Roseimaritima multifibrata: one gene and its partner. The protein of the gene in region 1 interacts with the protein of each later gene in a pairwise test. Links are inferred from orthologs where the notes say so. Each region holds a gene or a part of one and is shown in the gene's direction. Other genes may lie near its edges. The genes, in order: tpiA and pepT.

The links.
Region 2: the proteins of tpiA (region 1) and pepT interact in binary tests that used the Escherichia coli proteins (3 or more experiments, as listed by UniProt). The link is inferred for Roseimaritima multifibrata from one-to-one orthologs.

The regions. Positions count from the first base shown.
Region 1 is NZ_CP036262.1:5,134,609-5,137,919, reverse strand. What follows is about bases 125-3,112. They hold tpiA (triose-phosphate isomerase), read left to right. Parts: upstream 125-1,234; coding sequence 1,235-1,990; downstream 1,991-3,112. Other genes in these bases: FF011L_RS18570 (YicC/YloC family endoribonuclease), read left to right, coding at 2,637-3,112; secG (preprotein translocase subunit SecG), read left to right, coding at 2,043-2,603; aroF (3-deoxy-7-phosphoheptulonate synthase), read left to right, coding at 198-1,238. Also shown: more of FF011L_RS18570, read left to right, coding at 3,113-3,311. UniProt on the Escherichia coli protein: Involved in the gluconeogenesis. Catalyzes stereospecifically the conversion of dihydroxyacetone phosphate (DHAP) to D-glyceraldehyde-3-phosphate (G3P).
Region 2 is NZ_CP036262.1:5,458,387-5,461,643, forward strand. What follows is about bases 248-3,181. They hold pepT (peptidase T), read left to right. Parts: upstream 248-1,056; coding sequence 1,057-2,307; downstream 2,308-3,181. Other genes in these bases: FF011L_RS19800 (3'-5' exonuclease), read right to left, coding at 248-968; FF011L_RS19810 (Mrp/NBP35 family ATP-binding protein), read left to right, coding at 2,399-3,181. Outside these bases: more of FF011L_RS19800, read right to left, coding at 1-247; more of FF011L_RS19810, read left to right, coding at 3,182-3,257. UniProt on the Escherichia coli protein: Cleaves the N-terminal amino acid of tripeptides.

The DNA.
Region 1 (3,311 bases):
CAGTGTTTGCCGTCCGCCGCTGTTTCCGCGGCCGTTGGAAGCCTCCGCCGCTGTTTATCACTTGAAATAGTAGGCTTCTGCACCGTTTTGGGGCCTCGATAAGGGTGGGCTGTGGGAGATCCCCGTCAGTTGTTACATTACGCACCTAAATCCGAAACATTTTATTCCATTTTGCCTTCTGAACCGTTAAATCTGCCGTGATTGTCATTCTCAAATCGGGTGCAAGTGATCAGCAAATTGATCATGTGATCGAACGCATTGAAGCGTTGGGTTTGCAGGCCCATCTGAGCCGGGGGACTTTCCGGACGATCGTCGGGGTGATTGGTGATGAGAGCAAGGTTTCTGAAGATTCGCTGCGATCAATTCCAGGTATTGCCCAAGTGATTCCCGTTTTGCCTCCCTACAAACTCGCTTCATTGGAAGCCCATCCGCAGCGATCGGTTGTCGATGTAAGTGGCGTTTTGGTGGGTGGAGGCAATTTGGGCATGATCGCTGGCCCATGCTCGGTTGAAGAACCTGAGCGGATGGATCGGCTAGCAAAGTCGGCTCGCGAATCGGGGGCCAACCTGTTTCGTGGGGGGGCTTACAAGCCACGCACCAGCCCTTATGCGTTTCAGGGATTGGGCGTCGAAGGTTTAAAAATTTTGAAAGAGGCTGGTCACCGGTACGGTTTGCCCGTGGTCACCGAAGTGACCGACCCTCGAAACGTTGAAATCGTCAGTGAATATGCCGATATGCTTCAGGTGGGAGCACGGAATATGCAGAATTTCGTCCTCCTGACCGAAGTTGGTAAATCGTCCCGCCCGGTCCTGCTGAAACGCGGGATGAGCGCCACGATCCAAGATCTGCTGATGAGTGCCGAATACATTCTCTCGCAGGGGAACCCAAATGTGGTGCTTTGCGAGCGAGGGATCAAGAGTTTTGATCCCTCCACACGGAATCTGTTTGATGTGGCTGCGGTCCCCGTTTTGGCTGGCTTGACCCATTTGCCCGTGATCGTCGACCCCAGTCATGCGACCGGTCGTCCTGATCTGATCCCCGCCTGTGCCCTCGCCGGGCTGGCTGCCGGAGCCGACGGGGTCCATATCGAGATCCACGACGAGCCTGAAGTTGCCAAGAGCGATGGCCCCCAGGCGTTGCTACCCGAACAATATCAAGAATTAGCGGGCCGGATGCGAAAAATGGCCGAACTGCTAGGTAAGACTATCTCCCCACCGAACCCTGAGGTTGCAGCGTGACTCGACGTATTCTGATTGCTGGTAACTGGAAAATGAATACCCGTCGTCGCGATGCGGCGGCTTTGGCCAAAGGCGTTGTCGATGGCATTCCCAAGGAATGCGCCGTCGAAATCGCCCTTTGTCCTCCCTCGGTCTATTTGGGGACCGTTTCGGAGTGTGTGGTCGGTTCGCCTGTCGGTCTGGGCGGCCAGAACCTTTACGCCGCGGCAGACGGAGCCTTCACCGGCGAAGTGAATGCGGGCATGCTGACCGATATCGGTTGCAGCTATGTCATCCTTGGCCACAGCGAACGCCGTCAGCTGATGGGCGAAACCGATGCGGACGTCAGCAAAAAACTGCACGCGGCCCTCGCGGGTAATTTGATTCCGATCGTTTGTGTCGGCGAAACCCAAGAACAGCGCGAAAATAACGAAACCGAACAGGTCGTCAGCGACCAGCTGAAAGGCTCCTTGGCCGGCCTTGATGAAGCTCGGGCTGCTGGGATTGTGATCGCCTACGAACCTGTCTGGGCGATCGGAACCGGGCTGACAGCCTCTCCTGATCAGGCTGAAGCGGTACACGCCTTTATCCGTGGTATCCTGACGGATGATTTTGGCGAAGACGTCGCAGGCCAAATCCGGTTACAGTACGGCGGAAGCGTCAAACCGGGTAACGCGGCTGAATTGCTCGGACAGAAAAATATTGATGGTGCCCTCGTTGGAGGCGCTAGTCTAAAGGCAGAAGACTTCCTCGGTATTATCAACGCCGTCTAGTTCGGTAGTCCTCTCCTTCCTTTACCCATACTTTCGTTAAGAGATTTTCACGATGACCCCTTTGTTCGGCCTCGTTGGCTTCTTTTTGGGTTGGACCATGTCCTTGTTGTCCGTCTTTTTGATTCTTCTGGTATTGGTCCAGAGGGGGCGAGGCGGCGGTCTGACAGGAGCCTTGGGTGGTCCTGGTGGGCAAAGCGCTTTCGGTAGCAAAGCCGGGGACATGTTCACGAAAATTACAAGTGTTACCGCGTTGCTGTGGATTGGCCTCTGTGCGATCGCAACCGCATCGATGGGAGTCAAACCGCTTGCTGAAGAACCTGACGATGAAATTGCAGTCATCGAAGGCAAAGGGGACGAAGACCTCGGCAATCTGTCTTTCCCAGGCCTTTCGGAGATCGAATCTGAAGAAACTGTCGAAGGTGATGTCGAACTGACACCAGCCGACGCAGAACCCAAGATGGAAGCCCCAGCGGAAACCGAAGCTCCAGCGGAAACGCCTGCTCCAGCAGAAACCGAAGCTCCTGCTGCTCCAGAAACCGAAGCCGAGGCTCCTGCTAAAGCGGAAACGGAAACTCCTGCGAAAGCCGATACCCCTGCCGATGAAACTCCGTAGTTTGAGTGATTCCTTGTGTAAGGAGGGAGTTACATGACGCGAAGTATGACCGGCCAAGGGCAGGCTCGACAGAATGGACCCAATGGGCTCCTCTCTGTGGAAATTCGCACGGTAAACAATCGAGGACTGAAGATCGTGTCTCGCGTGAGTGAGACGCTGGCCTGCTTTGAACCGCAGGTTGAGGCGGTTCTGCGATCGCATGTCCATCGTGGAAGTGTTCAGTTGAAGGTTCGCTTGGATCGTAGTGATTCGGGCTCGGCCTATTCGATCAATTCCCAGCAGCTCCTAAGTTACTGCCGGCAACTCGAACAGGTGCGTAGCGAATTCGATGGCTCACTCGCCCCGCTGGACCTTGCTCGGATCGCTCAGTTCCCTGGAGTGCTGAACGAGGCTGATGACGAAGGGAAGCAGGACGAAGGAGTTTGGAAAGCGGTTGAAGACGTCCTGTGTGAGGCGATTGAGAACCTCAATCGGATGCGGGATGAAGAAGGAAGTGCGATGCAAGAGGCACTTCTTCAGGATTTGGCGGTGATTGAGACGCATTTGGCGTCGATTGCGGCGCGACGTCCGGATGTCGTTTCGGCTTATCGCGATCGCTTGGAATCAAAAGTGGATACCTACCTGGCCGAAAAAGGTCTGGTGGTGGCTCAGGTTGAAATCCTGCGTGAAATCCAATTGTTTGCCGATCGAAGTGATATTAGTGAAGAG
Region 2 (3,257 bases), 320 kb from region 1 along the record:
CTTTCACCATCACTATCAAGCGAATCGACTGGACTGCCAACGCTGACGTCACTTTCATCGCTGACGCCACTTTCACTGACCTCACTCTCGCCACGCTGCGTGGGGTCCGGTAATTCCTGAACCGGTTTCGTGGCCGCTTCTTCAACCACTTCCCAAGGATTCTTCCAATCACCCCAGCACGATAAATAATCGACGTATGCCTGGCACTCCCCCGAGCGTTCCACAAGCCAACGATGGGTTTGTTCGACCAACTCGGCTTCGCGCGCCAGGTCGATCCGGCCGTTAAGAACCGAAGTCCTCAAGAAGACAAAGTAGGTATCCAGAACATCGCAGCGACAATAGTCACTGATTTCTTGCAGTTTGCCCTGATTCCACATCTCTTGGACTTGGTCTCCCTTCGTCGCCATCTTTCCAGGCTTGCCAATCAGCGTTGCTGCGAGGTCCAAGCCACCTCGGAACCAACAGGAACCGTAATTGGTGAGGATCTCGTGCAGATCCAAATGGGCGTTTGCGTTGTATCGATTTCGAGGATGCGTGTAGGACGCCCCTTTGTTGTGAAACCAATCTTTTAAATTCAATCCGTATCGAAAAGCGGCAAGCTCCATAACCGGGATATCGAAGCCTCGGCCGTTAAACGTCACCCACGTCGGATGGTGATAGTGCTCCCACCCTCGCCAAAAGTGTTGGGTCATGACATGCGAACGGAACTGCGGTTCGTCCAACGAAACCAGATCGACCATATTCAGATCGCTATCGACCTTGGCAACCACCACAGCGATTGGAATCTGAAAGGTATGCGGGATAAAATCACGTCCTTTCTGAGTTTCCCGCAGTTCTTCCTGAAAACGTTCAATCGCTTCAGCAGGTTCCAGTTCCTCCGTCGGATACTTCACCGCCGCGACAAGTTGCCCATCGGCGATGGTTTCTACATCAAACAGCAGAAATTCGATCTTCTTTGCTGTGGCCAACCGCCTATCTCCCTATCGCGTGTCGATCTGTCACAATGCTGATTCATTCAAAGTTTATTGTAGCGAGTTCCCTTCATCAGGCGTCCCCATGTCTAATCAAATCAACCGAGACCGTTTACTAGAGCGTTTCCTTGCCTACGTTGGCGTCGACACGGCCGCCAATCCCGACACGACACGTTACCCCAGCAGTGCAGGGCAGTGGGAACTTGGGAACCTTTTGACTCAGCAACTAGAAGATCTAGGAGCCGACTATCCTCACCAGGACGAACATGGCTTGGTCTGGGCCAGCGTGCCTGCAACCGATGGTGGAAACAGCCCAACGATCGCGTTGATCGCCCACTTGGATACATCGCCGGAAGCCCCCAGCGCCAACATCAGCCCTCAGGTGATCAAGAACTACGAAGGAGGCGATATCCTGCTGCCGAGCGGGCAGGTTATCCGTGTCGACCAGACTCCGGAACTGAACGACCTGATCGGTTCAACGTTGATCACAACAGACGGGACCACGCTGCTAGGGGGCGATGACAAAGCAGGCGTTGCGATCATCATGGAATTGGCTCAGCACCTGATCGAAAATCCTCATCTAGAACACGGGACGGTCCGCATCCTCTTTACCTGCGACGAAGAAATCGGCCGCGGTACCGACAAGATCAACCTTTCCAAACTCGATGCAGCGGCAGCTTATACGCTCGACGGAGGGGGTGCTGGCGACCTGGATGTGGAAACGTTCTCGGCCGATGCCGCGACGGTCACGTTCCGCGGTCACAACATTCACCCCGCAATCGCCAAAGGTCGAATGGTCAACGCGGTCCGCGCGGCCGCTTATTTCGTCGATTTACTTCCACGCGATCAACAAACCCCGGAAACCACTTCCGGTCGCGAGGGCTTTATCCATGCCCACAACATTCATGGAGGCGTTGGAAATGCCACGGTGGAATTAATCCTGCGAAGCTTCGATACCGCCGAACTTGACCTGTTTGCCGATCAAATCAGAACACTTGCCGAAACGGTTCAGGAACATTTCCCCGGGCTGCAAGTGGATGTTCAAGTCCGTTCACAGTACCGAAACCTTGCCGAGGGTTTACAACAATCCCCCGAAGTGGTGCAATTTGCCGAACAGGCTTACCAAAACCTGCAGCGAACCTATCGAAAGACCATCATTCGAGGCGGCACCGACGGTTCGCAACTGACCGAAAAGGGGCTGCCAACGCCCAACCTTTCCAGCGGCCAACACAACATCCACGCGGTTCACGAATTTGCCTGCCTTGATCAAATGGAAGATGCAATCGAACATCTTGTGGAACTACTGCGGCTGTGGAGCCAACAAGCTAAATCCTAGTCCCATGTTCAATCGCGATCATCGTTTGCAGGAACGGGACGATCCGAAACCATTTCACTCTGCCTTTCACATTTACTTTTAAATACGAATTATGCCTGACCAAGAATTAACTGCCGATTTGGTCCGCAGTCTACTGGAAACGTTCCCCGATCCCGAAACAGGTCGACCAATTGGAACGATGGGACAACTGGGCGACATTCAGGTTGAAAACAAACACGCCAAGATTGCATTAGGACTCTCCACACACTCCTACCCAATCGCTAACGAAGTCAAAGAACAGATCGCGTCGTTGGTCGCCGCCAAGATCCCCGGAACCACGGTCGACATTACCGTCCATCCACATGCCCGTCCGCCAGCTCGCTCAGGGCAGGCAGGGCTGCGCATCAAGACAGTGATCGCGGTCGGTTCTGGCAAAGGAGGCGTCGGCAAGAGCACGGTTGCAGCCTCGTTAGCGGTCACGCTGGAACTGCTGGGAGCCAAAGTGGGTCTGATGGACGCCGATGTTTATGGTCCTAGTATCCCCCACCTATTTGGGCTGACAGGGAAACCCGAACTAACTCCCAACAAGAAGATCGTCCCGATCAAATCGGGTGACCTTCCGGTGATCTCGATGGGCTTTTTTGTGGAACCAGACCAAGCGGTTATTTGGCGTGGTCCGATGCTTCATCAATCGATCAACCAGTTCCTCGGTGAAACCGACTGGGGTGAACTGGATTACTTGGTCATCGACATGCCCCCTGGGACGGGCGACGTCGCGTTGACGCTCTCACAGGGCGCAGTTCCCATCGCAGGCGCCGTCGTCGTCTGCACGCCTCAGGAGGTGGCTCTGCTGGACGCCGTGAAAGCGATCAGCATGTTCCGTACGGTTAAAATCCCGGTTGCCGGGATTGTTGAAAACATGAGCGGATTCGTTTGCCCCGACTGCCACAAGCGTTACGACATCTTTGGCT